3 regions of the Microbacterium terrisoli genome follow, and region 3 is predicted to be linked to each of the others. Evidence: predicted binding sites of a transcription regulator. Region 3 holds the regulator's gene; each other region holds the start of a gene.

Region 1 (5,339 bases), 1.6 Mb from region 3:
CGTACGGTCTGCTGCAGGATGCTTTCGCCTCCCTGCCGAGCGACGACGACCACAGCGGCGGATCGCAGCAGAACCGGTATGCGGTGGGCGAGCGCCTGCTGGCACTCATCGACGAGGTGGCCGTGACGCCGACGATCCTCGTCGTCGAAGACCTGCAATGGGCCGATGCCGATTCGCTCGCACTGCTCACGCGCCTGTCCCGCACGCTCGGGCAGCTTCCGCTGGCGATCGTGGGCTCGATGCGCACGCAGGCGCGGCACGAGACCCCGCCTGCCCTCGACCGGCTGATCAGCGTGCTCAGCGAACGCGACCTGCTGCTGCCGATCGCGTTGGCACCGCTGTCGGCGGCCACGTGCCGCTCGATCGCCGAGCGGCTGGCCGGTGGCAGCGTCGAGGGACCGCTCGCGCGGTACGTCGCCGCCGCAGGCGGCAACCCGCTGTTTCTGACCGAGATGATCCGGGCCCTGCTGCGCGACGGGGCGCTCACCCTCGGCGAACGCGGGGAGGTGCTGCTGGATGCGCCGGTGGGGCCGTCGCCCTCGCTGGCGATGGTCATGATGCGCCACCTCAGCCACCTGAGCGCCCCGACCCGCGAGCTGCTGACGTCGGCGGCGCTTCTGGGCACCCGTTTTCCGGCAATGCATCTGCGCGTGGTCGCGGGTCGGCCGATGAGCGCCTTGGTTCCGCTGCTGCAAGAGACCTTCGCCGCCGGGTTCCTCGAAGAGACCGAACTCGACACCCTCGGCTTCCGCCACGAGCTGATCCAGCACGTCCTGCTGCAGGACGTGCCGGCCGCTGTGCGCGCCGAACTGCACCGTGAGATCGCCGCACGTCTGGATGCGGCGGAGGTCGCACCGGCCACGGTCGCAGGCCACCTGCTGCAGGCGCCCACGACCGCCGAAGACCTGCCGTGGACGCTGCGGCTCGCCCAGCGCACGGCTGTGGCCGCCCCCGATACGGCCACGGAGCTGTGGCGGCGCGTGTACGACGCGACGAGCCCCGGCGATCCCTCGAACACGCAGGCGACCGCCGGCCTCGCCGTCGCCGCACTCAGCGCGGGCCATGTCGTCCAGGCCGCCGAGCTGGCCGCCGATGCGCTGCGTCGCGACCTGCCGCCGGACGCGGTCGGGGGCCTGTCGCAGACGCTGGCCCACGCGCTGCTGCTGCAGCACCGCCACGCCGAAGCGCGCGATGCGGCCGAGCGGTATGCGGCCGCCGAGGTGCTCGAGCCGCGCGATCGCGCCGCGCAGCTCGCGTTCGCCGGCTGGCCACGTCTCATGCTCGGCGATATCGACGGGGCGCTGCGGTCCGCACGAGAAGGTGCGGCGATGTCGGCGGCGACGGGCAATCACGGTGCGGAGGTGCTGGCGCTGAGCCTGCACGGCCAGATCGCCAACCTGCGCGGGGACCTCGACGAAGCCATCGCCGTCTTGCGGGATGCCGCGACGAAGGCGGATCGGCGCCCGTCGTTCAATGCCGTCCAGGGCTTTCCCCATGCGCTGCTCGCGCTCGCGCTGTCCGACGCCGATCAGCACGACGAGATCGACGGATTGCTGCAGAGATGCCTGCGGATGTCGATCGACGTCGGATATCGGACGGGGATGGTTGCAGCGCACTCGCTCGGTTCGCAAGCCCTGATGCCCACCGCGATCCTGCCCGACGTCGCCGCTGAGATGGAGGCGCATCGCGCTCTGGTCACGTCGATGGACGTCCGTCTGGATGCGCCCATCCATGGCCTTCGAGCGGTGGTGATGGCCTATCGACACGGCGCGGCCGCCGCCTTCGACCTCTCGGTCGGCCTGGACCCGGTGCCCGAGTGGGCGGTGTGGGGCGGTCGCGGCAGATCGTGGATCTGGCTGGGCCGCAGCCTTCGGCACCGCGCCGAGGGCGACAGCGCCGCCACGTTCGAGGCGCTGTGGCAGGGCTGGGAGGAGTTCCAACCCACCGACATGCGCATCGACTCGACTCAGATCGGCCTCGAATTGGTCGTGTTGGCCCGAAAGGTCGCCGACCAGCATCCGTCGGCACGCCGGCGCGCGGTCGAGCGCGCGCACGAAATCGATGATGTCGTCTGGGCGGTCGCAGACCGCAACCCGTCCGTCGCGCATCTGCGAGCCACCGCCCTTGCCGTGCGGGGCGTGTCGCGCGACGACGCGGCCGACCTCGTCGAAGCCGAGCGGTTGCTCGCTGCCACTCCCCGCCGCCTGCAGCACGCGCGTGTCGCCGAACTGGCGGCGCGGGCGCGGACCACTGCGCACGACGCGCGCACGCTGGCCGAGGCATCCCTTCGCGGCTACACCGAGGTCGGAGCCGATCACGAGGTCATCCGCGCCCGCGCCGCGTTCCGGCGGGCGGGTGTCGCGGTGCGCACGGCATCTCGTGTCCGGCCGACGTCGGGGTGGGAAGCGCTCACGCGCACCGAGGAGCGCGTCGCGGGTCACGTCGCCACCGGCGCCACCAACCCCGAGATCGCCGAACGTCTCGGTGTCTCGCGACGGACGATCGAGACCCATGTGTCAAACGTCCTCACCAAGCTCGGGCTGCGTTCGCGCACCGAGGTCGCCGTCTTCGTCTCTCGCCGGCTCGAGCACCCCCGACAGAACGGCTAGCAGATCGATCCAGCCGCGGAACGGCACGGCGGCGTGATCGTGCAGCACCTGCCCAGCAGGCGGGTCTGTGCCGTCCACGACGATCTCGATGCGCACGCCGACAGCATCGCACGCCGTCCGCGTCGGCGGATCCGTGAACTCACGGATATTGGGGCGAGCGGAAGTGGGATGCCGCGGCCGGCCCATCGCCATGCCGGGGCGCGGCATCCCACCCCTCCCTATGTCAGATCGTCGTGATCGCCGCGCACCCACGCGATGTAGCGATCCGCTGAGGAACGCACGACCGCCGCCGCGTCATCCGGAACGCACCGTCCGAAGTTGTTGTAGAGACGGTCGAACCGCAGCGTCGACGCACGCGACACGACCCGTTCGACGGTCGCCGCCGACAGCGGCAGCATGTTCGGGTAGCTGCGCAGGAACGAGACCCATCGGCCGTTCGGGTTCGGAAAGATCGCGTCGCCCGCCAGCAGCACGCCCCGGCCACCGGCGCCGTCGCTCCACAGCGCAGCGGTGCTGCCGGGGAAGTGGCCGCCCAGCGTGTGCAGCGAGAGCCCCGGCGCGACCTCGAGCGTTCCGGTGAAGTGCTGGATCACGGCATCCGGCCGCTGCACCCAGGCCGCATCGGCCTCGTTGACGAACACCGGTACGTCGCCCAGCGCGCGTGACCAGGAGACCTGCGCACCGTACATGTGCGGATGGCTGGCCGCGATGCCGAGCACTGGTCCGAAGGAGAGCACCCGTGCAGCGGCCTCGTCGTCCACGTACCCGATCGGATCGAACATCAGGTTTCCCGCGGGGGTCTGCACGAGCATGCACTGCTGGCCTATGCCCACCGACGGTGTGCTCGTGATCGCCACCAGGCCCGGTTCGACCTCGTGCAACTCCACACGAACGCCGGCGGCGCGCAGGTCGCCGAACGTCGTCCACTTCTGGCCACTGCGCGGCACCCACTGCCGTTCGTCGGCGCAGATCGCGCACTCCGTCGGCGGTTCGGCGGTGTCGGGATGTTCCACCGCGCAGGTCGCACAGATCCATAGGGTCATGGATCGACCTTAGAACGCGGCACGATGCCGGCGGCGGTTGCTGATCTCATGCTCGATGATATAGACGAATGTCGAGTGCTTCTAGGCATCGATCGTTCTGAGGGCTGTGGTCTAGCCCACACGCCGTGAATCAGTCGCACCATGGAACGCAACTTCTCTTGACTATGGGTACAGATATTCGATAGTATTGGTGGTATCGATCATCCGGGAGGGAGCCGCTCATGTCAATGCTGATGGACGCCGGCTTGTCTCCGGTGCTGGTGGAGTTGGATGAGTTGGTGGGTGATCTGACCGCGTCGCGGGAGCGGGCGGCGCGGATGTTCGCGGCGGAGATGTTCTTCTTCGAACAGGTCGCCGGGATCGTCGAACGCCGGGAGGCGGAGCGTGCCGCGGTCCATGAGGGGGCGATCACCCGGTCTTCGCAGTTGGGGATGCGGGAGGTGTTCGCCGAGATCGGTGCCGCGCTCAAGCTCAGCGAATGGCAGGTCGCGCGGAAAGTGTCCTCGGCGTGGACGTTGATGCACCAGTTCCATGAGACCCTGTGCGACGCGAGCTGCGGGGTCTTCTCCGGGGAGCACGCGATGCTGATCGCCGACGCCGGTGCGGTGATCGAGAACGCGACGATCCGGGCGGAGTTCGAGCGGATCGCGCGGGAGCTGGCGGCCGAGCTGACGCCGGGGCAGTTGAAGGCGGCCCTGGCCGGGCTGGTGCAGCGCCTGGACCCGGAAGGCTGCGAGAGGCGGGTGCGGGACGCGGTGGCACGCCGGAAGGTCACCGCCCGGGAGATCGAGCCGGGTCTGACCCGGATCACCGCGGATGTGCCCACCACCCAGGGTGCGGGCATCATCGACCGGATCCGGGCGATGGCCACCGAACTGCACGACCAGAACACCACCGCCAAGGCCGATGCCGAAGCCGCCGCTGCTGACGTTGCGGCGCAGAAGGCCGCGGCGGAGAAGGCCGTGGCGGAGAAGGCCGTGGCGGAGAAGGCCGCGGCGGACGCCGCGGCCACGGCTGACGCTGCGGCCAAGGCTGATGGCGCCGAAGCTGCGGGCGCCGGTACTACCGAAGCCGCCGCCAGCGAAGCCAGCGTCGATGGCGAGGATGTGGATGCGGATGCTGTGGTGTTCGATGAGCGCACGCACACGCAGATCATGGCCGACGTGTTCTGCGACCTGCTGCTGACCGGGAACACGCACGGGCACGGCACCACCGACGCGGGCAGAGACGCGGTCAACAGCATCGTCCCGACCGTGCACGTGACGATCCCTGCCGCCACCCTTGCCGGGGCCACGGTCGGCGGGGCCGCGGTGGACGGGTTCGGACCCATCGATACCGACACCGCCCGACACCTTGCCGGGCTCGCGAAAACATGGGTGCGGGTGTTCACCGACCCGTGCTCCGGCATCCCGATCAGCGTGGACCGGTACCGACCCAGTAAGACACAGAAACTGTTCCTGCAGGTCCGGGACCGGCACTGCCGGTTCCCCGGCTGCCGCCGCCCCGCCCAAACCTGCGATATCGACCACACCATCCCGTACGCGCAGGGCGGGCCGACGTGCCTGTGCAACCTGGAACACTTCTGCAAGAGGCATCACACCGTCAAACACGACACCGACTGGTCGGTCGAGCAACTCCCCGGTGGGATCCTCCGGTTCACCGCCCCCACCCGACGCGTCCACACCAC
Region 2 (5,339 bases), 160 kb from region 3:
CGAGAGCGCATGGTGCACCCGATCGTCGGGTCCCGAACCGAAGATCGCGGGCTGGTGGTGGGATGCCGCATCCACCGCCTCGGGGGCGATCCGCACGAGCGCGACCCCGCTGCGCAGCACCCGGTTCTGCGCGTCGTCGGCCAGCTGCCAGCGCACCCGGTCGACGACTGCGGCGGCATCGAATGCGCCCCCGCTGCCGGAGCCCGAGTGCAGCCAGACCCTCTCGCTGCGCTCACCGCGCTCTCCGCTCAGCTCGATCCGCAGCTCGGTGCACACCAGGTCGACCGCCCCGAGCCCCGCGATGAACTCGTCGGCGGCGATGCGCACGCCGAACGCGACCTGCTCGGTCGCCTCGAGCGCCGGTTCGAACGCGACTTCGCGGTCGAGCTCGGCCGGCGGCGTGCGCGCGATCACCGGCTGCGAGTCGGACCCGGCCGCCAGATCGTGCAGGCGCAGGCCGTGCGGACCGAACCTGTCGCGCACGCGCGTGGCCTCGAGCGCCGCGAACGCGCCGAGCGTGTGCACGCCCAGACGGGAGAGCAGATGCACGAGCGCGGCGTCCTCGAGCACCGCGACCGGAAGCGGGGCCAGGAACGCCGCCGCTCCCCCCGCCTCGACCACTCGCACCGGATCGTCGTCACGCGTGGCGCGCGCCGCCTGTTGCGCGGTGAACGGGCCGTCAGCGATCCCCGCGCGCACGCCCGGCAGATCCTGCTGCTCGGCCAGGATGTCGAGGATCTCGCACGCAGCGGCCACCTCGCCCCCGTAGAAGCGTGCGGGACCCCGCACGCGCAGTGCGCACAGGCCCGGGCGGATGATCTGCACCCCCGGGGCGAACTGCTCGATGCGGGTGACCACGGGCGAGAACACGCGCTGGTCGCGGGCGGGATCTGCGGCGATGACCTCGAGACGCGGCGAGCGGGACTGCGCGTCACGACGGCGCTGCCCGCGTCGCACGCCGTCGGCACGCGCAGACGCCGAGCACGCCACGACTGTGTTGTCGTGCACGATCGCGATCGGCCCGGATTCGGCCGCACCGTCACGCAGCAGCGCCGTGACCGGCCAGTCGGGAAACCACAGCACCAGGCTGCGCACCGGGGCCTCCATCTCACCCCACCGCCCGCATCCGTTCGCTCTCGTCGAGCCATGCACCGCCTGCACGGGAGCCCATCCTGACACCGGCTCCGGAACCGTCCGGCAGCAGCATCCTCGACCTGCGCGGTGTCGGCCGGCGCCTGCTGCGCATACTCACGGTCACCGTGCGCGCCCGGAGGTTGCCGTGGCCGTCTCCCAGACCCGTCCACTCAGAGCTGTCGACGGCCAGTGCCGCCTCGGCCTGCGACCACTCCCCCTGCACGAGCAGCACCCCGCTGCGGTCACGCAGCCGGGCCGCCAATCGGGATGCCTCGGCGGCGCTGGTGCGCCCGGTCGGCCGGATCGCGACCACGGGAAGCACGTCGGCGAGGGTCGCTGCCACGGCGAGCCACCGCGGACCGGGCTCGGGCACCAGGACGAGCCGGCCGAGGTCGACTCCCATCTGTGCGGCGGCCTCGGCGCCCAGCTCGGGCATGCCCACCACGGCACACCAGGAGCCCTCTTGCGTGGGCTTGGCCAGCAGCGCCAGCAGCAACGACATCGACGCGTCGAGAGTGTAGGCGGCGCCCGCACGCAGCCCGCCCCCGGGCAGGAGCGACGATAGGGCAGGGAGTACCGGGAACACCGGCGCATCGAGCCGACGCCCCTGCGCCCGCTCGAGCTGGACGCGCAGTCGTGAGACTTCGCTCACCACCGTGCTCGAAGCCGTGCTCACCGCCTCGGCTGTCTGCGCCCCCATGATCGCCCTCACTTCTTCATGCTAGAACACATGTTCTAGATGATCAATCGTGAGAACGACGATAAACCCTCCTTCCGACATCCGAACCGGCACTATCCATTCGCTATGTTCGACAGTCACCGTCTGCCGCGGGCGAGGGCGTCACCGGCACGAAGTCCCTCTTCGAACGCGGCGACCGCGTTCAGACCGGCGGTGTTGCGCGCGCCGCCGATGACCGTGTGGGCGATGCCGCGCGCACTCAGCTGCGCGGCCAGCTCTGTCCGTGAGGTCTGTCCGGCTGCGACCACGACGACATCGGCCTCGATGACCTCCTCGGCTCCGTTCACCTCGATGCGCACTCCGTCGGGCTCGATCGCCCGATACGACACGTCGGTGAGAGTGCGCACCCCGCGCCGGCGGATCGCCTGGACGGCCGCCCACCGGGTGGTCACTCCCATCCCCGCACCGATCGGTCCGCTGCGCCGCATGATCGTCACCTGCCGCGCCGGCGCCGGCACCGCGCCGGCGCGCAACCCGTACTCGCGCTCGAAGCGCTCCTTCCGGTCCGTCTCCTGCCTGGCATCGGGTCCTTCGACCAGCAGGTGCGCCAGGTCGACGGCGATGCCGCCCGCACCGATCACCGCGACGCGCGAGCCCAGCTGCCCCGCGCCCGGGTGCAGCAGCTGCGCGAAGGCCTGCGGGTAGTCGAGCACGTTCGCCCCGTCGATGCCCGGCAGCTCGACCCGGCGCGGTGTGACGCCCGTGGCCACGATCACGTGGGCGAACTCCGCGAGATCGTCCACGGTCGCCGTGCGACCCGTGCGCACCTCCACGCCCAGGCGGTCCAGCGCGCGCGCGAACGATCGCGCGCACTCGGCGAAATCACTCTTGCCCGGCACGGCGCCGGCCAGCAGGAACTGACCGCCGATCACCTCGCCGGCCTCGAACAGCGTGACCCGGGCACCGGCGAACGCCGCCGCACGCGCCGCTTCCATCCCCGCAGGTCCCGCCCCCACGACGGCGATGCGCGGCGCCAGGGCTCCGTCCGCACCGCTGCCGCCGCCCGCAGCACCTCCCTCGCCCTCACGGGGGCGCTCCGGCACGAGGGGAAATTCGAGCTCACGGCCGGCACGCGGATTGACCGTGCACGAGACCGGCTCCAGCCCGAACGAACGGTCGATGCACGCTTCGTCGCACGCGATGCACGGAGTGACCTCTGCCGCTCGGCCGGCGAACGAGACGGCCACGATGTGCGGATCGGCCAGGAACGGCCGGGCCATCGAGACCAGATCCGCCTCGCCCGTCGCCAGCACCTGCTCGGCCTGGGCCAGCGTGTTGATGCGACCGGCCGCAACGATCGGCACGGTGGCCGCCGCAGCCGCCAGCGCCCCGCGGATTCGTCCCGCCACCGAGGTGAAAGCCCCGTGCGGCACCAGCGTCTGCACCGTTGGCACCGCAGCTTCGTGCCAGCCGATGCCCACGTCGATCGCATCCGCCCCCGCCTTCACCAGCGACAGCGCCAGCGCGTCGACCTCATCGGGCGTCGAGGACCCCTCGACCAGGTCTGCGCCCGAGATGCGCACGAGCATCGGCGCGCCCGCCGCCGCCTCGCGCACGGCCCGCACCACCGCGACAGGAAAGGCCTGCCGACGCACGGCGTCGCCGCCCCACTCGTCGTCGCGCAGGTTCGTCACCGGTGACGCGAACTGGTTGAGCAGATAGCCTTCCGAGGCCATCACCTCCACACCGTCGAAGCCCACCTCCACGGCCATGCGTGCGGCGGCGGCGAAATCGGCGATGGTCGCGGCGATGCCGTCTTCGTCCAGCGCCACCGGGGTCGCGCCCGAGAACCGGCTGTGCACCGCCGACGGCGCCACCGGAGTCAGACCGAACGACGAGGTGAACGCGTACCGGCCGGCGTGGAACAGCTGCATCGCGATGAGCCCGCCGGCACGGTGGACGGCATCCACCACGACACGCCAGGACGCTGCGTGCGCGGGGTCGCCTGCCAGACTGTAGCCCGCGTTTCCCGCACCGACCCGGCTGACCGCGACCCCGCCGGTGACGATCAGTGCGGCCCCGCCGCGCACCCGCTCGGCGTAGAAGGCTGCCAGGGCCGCCGGGTCGCCGGTCTCGCGGTTCAGGTGCATCGAACCCATCAGCACCCGATGCGGCAGTGTGAGCGCGCCGATGCGCACCGGCGTCTGCACCGTCGGGTATCGCGCCGACGGGTGTCTCACCGGCGCAGCGCCCATACCCTGGCCCTGACCTGACAACGGCTATCCCCTGGTCGGGCGCGGCGGCAGCCCCAGCGGGTCGGTCGTGTCGTGCCAGTACGGAGGTGCTGCCACGGTCATGCCCCCGTCGACGACGATGGTGTGCCCGGTGATGTAGCCCGCACGCCTCGACAGCAGGAAGTCGATGGCGTCGGCCATGTCGTCCACCGTTCCCGGCCGCCCCAGCGGAATCGCGTCGATGACCTTCTGCATCGGCGCCATCCCGGGCATCGAGTAGAAGTACTCCAGGGAGTCGGAGTCGATCAGCCCGCCGTTCACGCCGTTGACGGTGATGCCATAGCCGGCGAACTCCACCGCCATGAACCGCACGAACGACTCGATCGCCGCCTTGTACGACCCGAGGGCCGCATACGTCGCGAACGCGCGCATGCTTCCGTAGCTGGAGACCGCGACGATCCGCCCGCCGTCGTCCATGAGCTTCACCGCCTCTTGTGCGCCCAGCACGAACGGTCGCAGGTTCATGGCATATGAGCGGTCGAGATGGTGCGTCTTCAGGTCTGTCACGCGTTTGAAGGCTGCGGCGGCCGCGTTGCTGACGAAGAAGTCGAGGCGGCCGTACTCCTCGGCGACCGCGTCGAACAGCCGCACGATGTCTTCGGGGCTCTCCATGTCGGCTTTCACCGCAATGCCGTCACCGCCGCGCCGCCGGGCTTCGGCGACGACCTCGTCGGCGAGGTCGGCGTTGGTGCGGTAGTTGACGACCACGCGGGCGCCTTTGCCTGCCAGCAGCAGCGCGAGGGTGCGGCCGATGCCCCGCGATGAACCGGTGATCAGCGCGATCCGTCCGTCGTACTCGCGCGATGGCGACCCGCTTTCGGGGGCGGATGCCGCGGTCACGAGCGTGCTCCGTCGCTCGCGCGGGCGAAGATCTCTCGGGCCACCACCGTCTTCTGAATCTCGTTGGTTCCCTCTTCGAACCGCTGGGCGCGCGCATCCCGATAGACCCGTTCGATCGGCGAGGTCTGCCAGTAGCCGACGCCGCCGTGCACCTGCAGCGCCTTGTCGGTCACCCGCGTGAGCATGTCGACGGCGATCATCTTCGCCATCGACGACAGTGCAGGCGCCTCGCTCGCATCCCGCTCCCATTCCCGTGCCGCGTGCAGTGTCAGCTGCTTGGCCGCCTGGATGTCGGCTTCGTTCTCGGCGATCGAGAACGCGATCGCCTGCCGTGCGGCGATCGGCTTTCCGAACGTGACCCGCGTGCGGGCGTACTCGACGGCGAGCTCCTG
Region 3 (5,339 bases):
TGCCCTGCCCGAACAGCACCTGCATGCCCACGCAGATGCCGAGCACCGACCTGCCGCCGGCGAGCCGCCGGTCGATCAGCTCGTCGCCGCGGATCGCGCGCAGCTGGTCCATCACCGCAGCGAACGCACCGACGCCCGGAACGACCAAGCCATCGGCATCCCTCACCAGGCCCCGGTCGGCGGTCAATCGGGCATCCGCACCGGCGGCGATGAGCGCCTTGACGGCGGAGTGCACGTTCCCCGAGCCGTAGTCCAGGACCGCCACCAGCGGCCGGACGGTCACAGGGCACCCTTGGTGCTCGGGATGCCGATCACCTGGGGGTCGAAGGCCTTGGCCTGTCGGAACGCCCGGGCGAAGGCCTTGAACTCCGCCTCGGCGATGTGGTGCGGGTCGCGGCCGCTGACCAGCCGGACGTGCGTGGTGAGGGCGGCGTGGAACGAGATCGCCTCGAAGCTGTGGCGCACCAGCGAGCCGGTGAAGTGCCCGCCGATCAGGTGCAGCTCGAAGCCGGAGGGCTCGCCCTCATGCACCAGATAGGGGCGACCGCTGACGTCCACGACGGCCTGGGCCAGGGCCTCATCGAGGGGCACGAGCGCGTCGCCGTAGCGGGAGATGCCGGATTTGTCGCCCAGCGCCTCGGCGACGGCCTGGCCCAGCACGATCGAGACGTCTTCGACCGTGTGGTGCACGTCGATATCGGTGTCGCCCGATGCGCGCACCGTCAGGTCGGTCAGCGAGTGCTTGGCGAATGCGGTCAGCAGGTGGTCGAAGAACGGCACGCTGGTGTCGATGCGGCCCACGCCCGTGCCGTCCAGGTCGAGGTGCAGTTCGACCGAGGACTCGCTCGTCGTACGCGTGCGGGAGGCCGTGCGGGCGGGTCTGCTCATGAAGCTGATTCTACTGAGCGCACGGGGCGTGTTGCGGCCCGGCCGCGATCACCGCGCGGGTGTGACGGAGGCGAGGGCGTCCAGGAACGCGGAGGTCTCGGCCTCGGTGCCGGCAGTGACCCGCAGGCTGCCGGGCAGCCCCACGTCACGGATGAGCACCCCGCGGTCGTACAGCGCCTGCCAGGTCGCGGCCGGGTCCTCAACGCCCGAGAAGAGCACGAAGTTCGTCCATGACTCATACGGGTTGTACCCCAGAGCGGCCAGGGTCGCCGAGATGCGGTCACGCTGCACGACGATCTCGTCGACGGCGGCCAGCATCGTCGGCGCGTGCCGCAGCGCGGCCGAGGCCGCCGCCTGCGTGAGCGCGCTGAGGTGGTACGGCAGCCGCACCAGCCGCAGAGCGTCGATCAGCGCGGGGTCGGCGGCCAGATACCCGACGCGCGCGCCGGCGAAGGCGAACGCCTTGCTCATCGTGCGCGAAACGACCAGGCGCTCCCGATCGGGCAGCAGCGTCAGCGCGGACTGCTGCTCGCGCGGCGCGAACTCCCAGTACGCCTCGTCCACGATCACGATCCCGCGCGAGCGCGCATAGACCGCATCGATCACCTCGAGCGACAACGGGGTGCCGGTCGGGTTGTTCGGCGAGCAGAGGATGACGACATCCGGATCGGCCTCGGCGACCTGCGCCACCGCGTCGTCGGCAGCGATGGTGAAGTCGTGGGCACGGGTGCCGGCCACCCACTGCGCTCCGGTCCCGCGCGTGAGCAGCGGATACATCGAATATGTCGGCGCGAAGCCGAAGACGGTGCGGCCGGGACCGGCGAAAGCCTGCAGCAGGTGCTGCAGAACCTCGTTCGACCCGTTGCCCGCCCAGATCTGCTCGCGGGTCAGCCCGTGACCGAGGTAGTCCGCGAACCCTTCCCGCAGGTGCGTGAACTCGCGGTCGGGATACCGGTTGACGTCTCGCAGCGCGAACGCGATCGCATCGACGATGTCGTCTGAGACGTCCTTCGGGATCGGATGTGTGTTCTCATTCACATTCAGCGCGACCGGCAACGCGGCCTGCGGGGCGCCGTACGGCGTCATCCCGCGCAGATCGTCACGAACGGGCAGATCTTCCAGGCGAGGACTCACAGCATCCATCGTAGAGTGCCGCGTCCGCACTGCTCTCACCCGTGCCGGCTCTCACCCGTGCCGGCTCCCACCCGTGTCAGCCGCAGACGCCGGCCTCGCGCCTCACGACGCCGGCACGTACTGCGCGGGGATCGCGATGCGCTCCCCCGGCTGGAGCGCGACGCCGTCCAGGGCGTTCAGCCGCACGATCGCGTCGACCACGTCACGAGGATCCGAACGGGGCGCGACCTCTTGCGCGATCGACCACAGCGTGTCGCCGGCCTGGACCGACACCGTGGAGAACGTTCCCGCCGGAGCCCCGGCATCCTTCGACGCCAACGCCGCTCCGCCGCCGATCACCGCCATCGCGATCGCCCCCGCGACCGGAATCGCCACGATCGCTGCAAGGACACGACGACCACGCAGCGTCAACCGCAACCGCGTGGTGGGTGCCGGGTGCGAAACCAGTGAGATGCCGGACATTGGTCCTCCTGTTCGGACGAGAAGTTCGGGGGCCGCACTCGGCCGGGAGCGTGGCCCCCGAATCTCTCTTCCAAAGTTATCTTCGATTCAGTACACTGTCAACAGGGATCCGGATCGGAGATGTTTCAAGCCGACACGCCCGCAGGCTGGCCCTCGTTCGTCTTCGGACCGGATACCGTTTCGATGAGGACACCCCATCACCAACCTCCGACATTCGAAGACGCTGCCCCGGGTGGCAGGACGGGAGCTGACATGACCGATGCGAACCAGCGCGGCGAGAACCACGCCGCCGCGGCAGGCGACACCAAGCCGCGACGTCAGACGCGACGCCGAAAGAGCCTGAGCGACAAGCAGCTGGCCATCCTCGAGGTCATCGCCCAGTCGATCACCCGCTACGGCTACCCGCCCAGCATGCGCGAGATCGGCGACGCGGTCGGTCTCAAGTCGCTCTCCAGCGTCACGCATCAGCTCAATCAGCTCGAACTCAGCGGCTATCTGCGCCGGGATGCGGGCAAGACCCGCGCGATGGAGATCCTGATCGACCTGCCTGGCACGTCTGCAGAGAACCCCGCAGACACCGCCCCCGCGGTCGGCGACGCGGCGCTGGTGCCGCTGGTGGGTCACATCGCGGCCGGCGTGCCGATCACCGCCGAGCAGCAGGTCGAAGAGATCTTCCCCCTGCCGCGTCAGCTCGTGGGCAAGGGCGAGCTGTTCATGCTCAAGGTGCAGGGCGAGTCGATGATCGACGCCGCCATCTGCGACGGCGACTGGGTGGTGGTGCGCGCGCAGAACACTGCGGCCAACGGTGAGATCGTGGCGGCGATGCTCGACGGCGAAGCGACGGTCAAGACCTTCCGCCAGCGCGACGGACACACGTGGCTGCTCCCCCGCAACTCGGCCTTCGAACCGATCCTGGGTGACGAGTCCGTGGTGCTGGGCAAGGTGGTGGCGGTGCTTCGCGCCGTCTGAGCCGCAGAGTCCGACAGAGGCCCGACCGGTGTCGACCGGTCGGGCCTCTGTCAGTGTGACGGGGTCTGCCTCAGATCACCGTCAGCGCCTCGTGGGCGGCGCGCACCCGCTGCGTCGCCTCGACGAGGTTGCGCAGTGACGAGACCGTCTCGGGGTAGGCGCGGGTCTTCAGCCCGCAGTCGGGGTTGGCCCAGAGCTGTCGCAGTGGCAGGTCGGCGGCGGCCTGCGCGAGCAGTCGCGCCATCTCGTCGACCGACGGCACGCGCGGGGAGTGGATGTCGTAGACGCCCGGGCCGATGCCGTGGGCGAATCCCGACGAGGCGATGTCGGCGACCACCTCACCGCGACTGCGGGCTGCCTCGATCGAGGTGACGTCGGCATCCAGCCCGGCGATCGCGTCGATCACGACGGCGAACTCGGAGTAGCACAGGTGCGTGTGCACCTGCGTGGCCACGCCCGCGCCGCCGGTGGCCAACCGGAACGATCCGACCGACCAGTCGAGATACGACGACTGGTCGGCGTGCTTGAGCGGCAGCAGTTCGCGCAGCGCCGGCTCGTCGACCTGCACGATGCCGATGCCCGCCGCCTCGAGATCGGCGATCTCATCGCGCAGCGCGAGCGCCACCTGGTTCGCCGTCTCGGCCAGCGGCTGGTCGTCGCGCACGAACGACCACGCGAGGATCGTGACCGGACCGGTCAGCATCCCCTTCACAGGCTTGTCGGTCAGCGACTGGGCGAACTGCGACCAGGCCACCGTGATGGGAGCCGGTCGCGACACGTCGCCCCACAGGATCGACGGTCGCGTCGCACGCGATCCGTACGACTGCACCCAGCCATTGCGGGTGACCGCGAACCCGTCCAGGTACTCGGCGAAGTACTGCACCATGTCGTTGCGCTCGGGTTCGCCGTGCACGAGCACGTCCAGTCCGAGCTCTTCCTGCAGCCCGATCACCGTCGTGATCTCCAGGCGCAGCACGTCTTCATAGTCCGACGTGCTCAGCTCGCCCCGGTCGTGCGCGGCGCGGGCACGGCGGATCTCCGCAGTCTGCGGGAATGAGCCGATCGTGGTGGTGGGCAGCAGCGGCAGCGCGAGCGCGGCATCCTGCGCGGCCGCACGCTGGGCATAGTCCGCGCGGGTGAACGCGCCCGGCGTCAGCGCCGCCTGGCGCTCGCGCACGGCGTCGTCGCGCACTCCCGGCGCACGCCGGCGGTCGGCCAGAGCGGTGGATGCCGCGGCCACCTCGTCGTCGATCGCGTCGCGCCCGTGCACCAGGCCGGTGGCCAGCGTCGCGATCTGCCCGACCTTCTGGTCGGCGAAGGCGAGCCACGACGCGAGCCTCGGGTCGAGGTCGGGCTCGTCGCCCACGTCGTGCGGCACGTGCTGCAGCGAGGTGGTCGTGCCGACGGCGACACCGCGCGCCGGCAGCTGCCGCAGTCGCTCCAGCTTCAGCCACGCCGCCTCCAGGTCGCCGCGCCAGATGTTGCGCCCGTCGATGACGCCACCCACCAGCACTTTGTCGGCAAGGCCGGGAACCGCCACCGGAACCTCGCCGCGCACCAGGTCCAGCGCGATGGCCTCGATCGGTGCGGCAGCCAGCGCCGCCCACGCCGGGAACGACAGCTGCGCATAGCCGGCCGCCACCACGATCTGCGGGCGATCACCCGCCCCGCCCAGCACCGTGTAGGCACGCTCGGCTGCCGCCGCCAGCTCCGCGGCTCCCACCGGCAGGCTCTCACTGACCAGCGCCGGCTCGTCCAGCTGCACCCAGTCGGCCCCGGCGGCGCGCAGCGCCGACAGCAGCCGCACATACACCGGCAGCACGTCATCGAGCCGCGACAGCGGCGAGAAGCCCTCGGGCGCGGCATCCGACGCCTTCGACAGGGCC

The links. The regulator LexA, encoded in region 3, represses DNA repair genes until DNA is damaged. The targets are predictions, from matches to a motif close to TCGAACANNTGTTCGA.
Region 1: QU603_RS01530 (HNH endonuclease signature motif containing protein) is a predicted target of LexA. The motif match lies at 3,819-3,834, and genes of this name have one in related genera.
Region 2: imuA' (DnaE2-dependent mutagenesis accessory factor ImuA') is a predicted target of LexA. The motif match lies at 1,857-1,872, and genes of this name have one in related genera.

The regions. Positions count from the first base shown of each region.
Region 1 is NZ_CP133019.1:344,711-350,049, reverse strand. Features, by position in the region: gene QU603_RS01540 (helix-turn-helix transcriptional regulator) at 1-2,609, shown strand, start outside; gene QU603_RS01535 (MBL fold metallo-hydrolase) at 2,828-3,652, opposite strand; gene QU603_RS01530 (HNH endonuclease signature motif containing protein) at 3,880-5,339, shown strand, end outside.
Region 2 is NZ_CP133019.1:2,509,377-2,514,715, forward strand. Features, by position in the region: gene QU603_RS11265 (DNA polymerase Y family protein) at 1-1,107, opposite strand, end outside; gene imuA' (DnaE2-dependent mutagenesis accessory factor ImuA') at 1,109-1,846, opposite strand; gene QU603_RS11275 (oxidoreductase) at 1,951-4,053, opposite strand; gene QU603_RS11280 (SDR family oxidoreductase) at 4,093-4,947, opposite strand; gene QU603_RS11285 (acyl-CoA dehydrogenase family protein) at 4,944-5,339, opposite strand, start outside.
Region 3 is NZ_CP133019.1:2,346,903-2,352,241, forward strand. Features, by position in the region: gene hisH (imidazole glycerol phosphate synthase subunit HisH) at 1-283, opposite strand, end outside; gene hisB (imidazoleglycerol-phosphate dehydratase HisB) at 280-888, opposite strand; gene QU603_RS10550 (histidinol-phosphate transaminase) at 937-2,031, opposite strand; gene QU603_RS10555 (LysM peptidoglycan-binding domain-containing protein) at 2,125-2,484, opposite strand; gene lexA (transcriptional repressor LexA) at 2,737-3,453, shown strand; gene metE (5-methyltetrahydropteroyltriglutamate--homocysteine S-methyltransferase) at 3,524-5,339, opposite strand, start outside.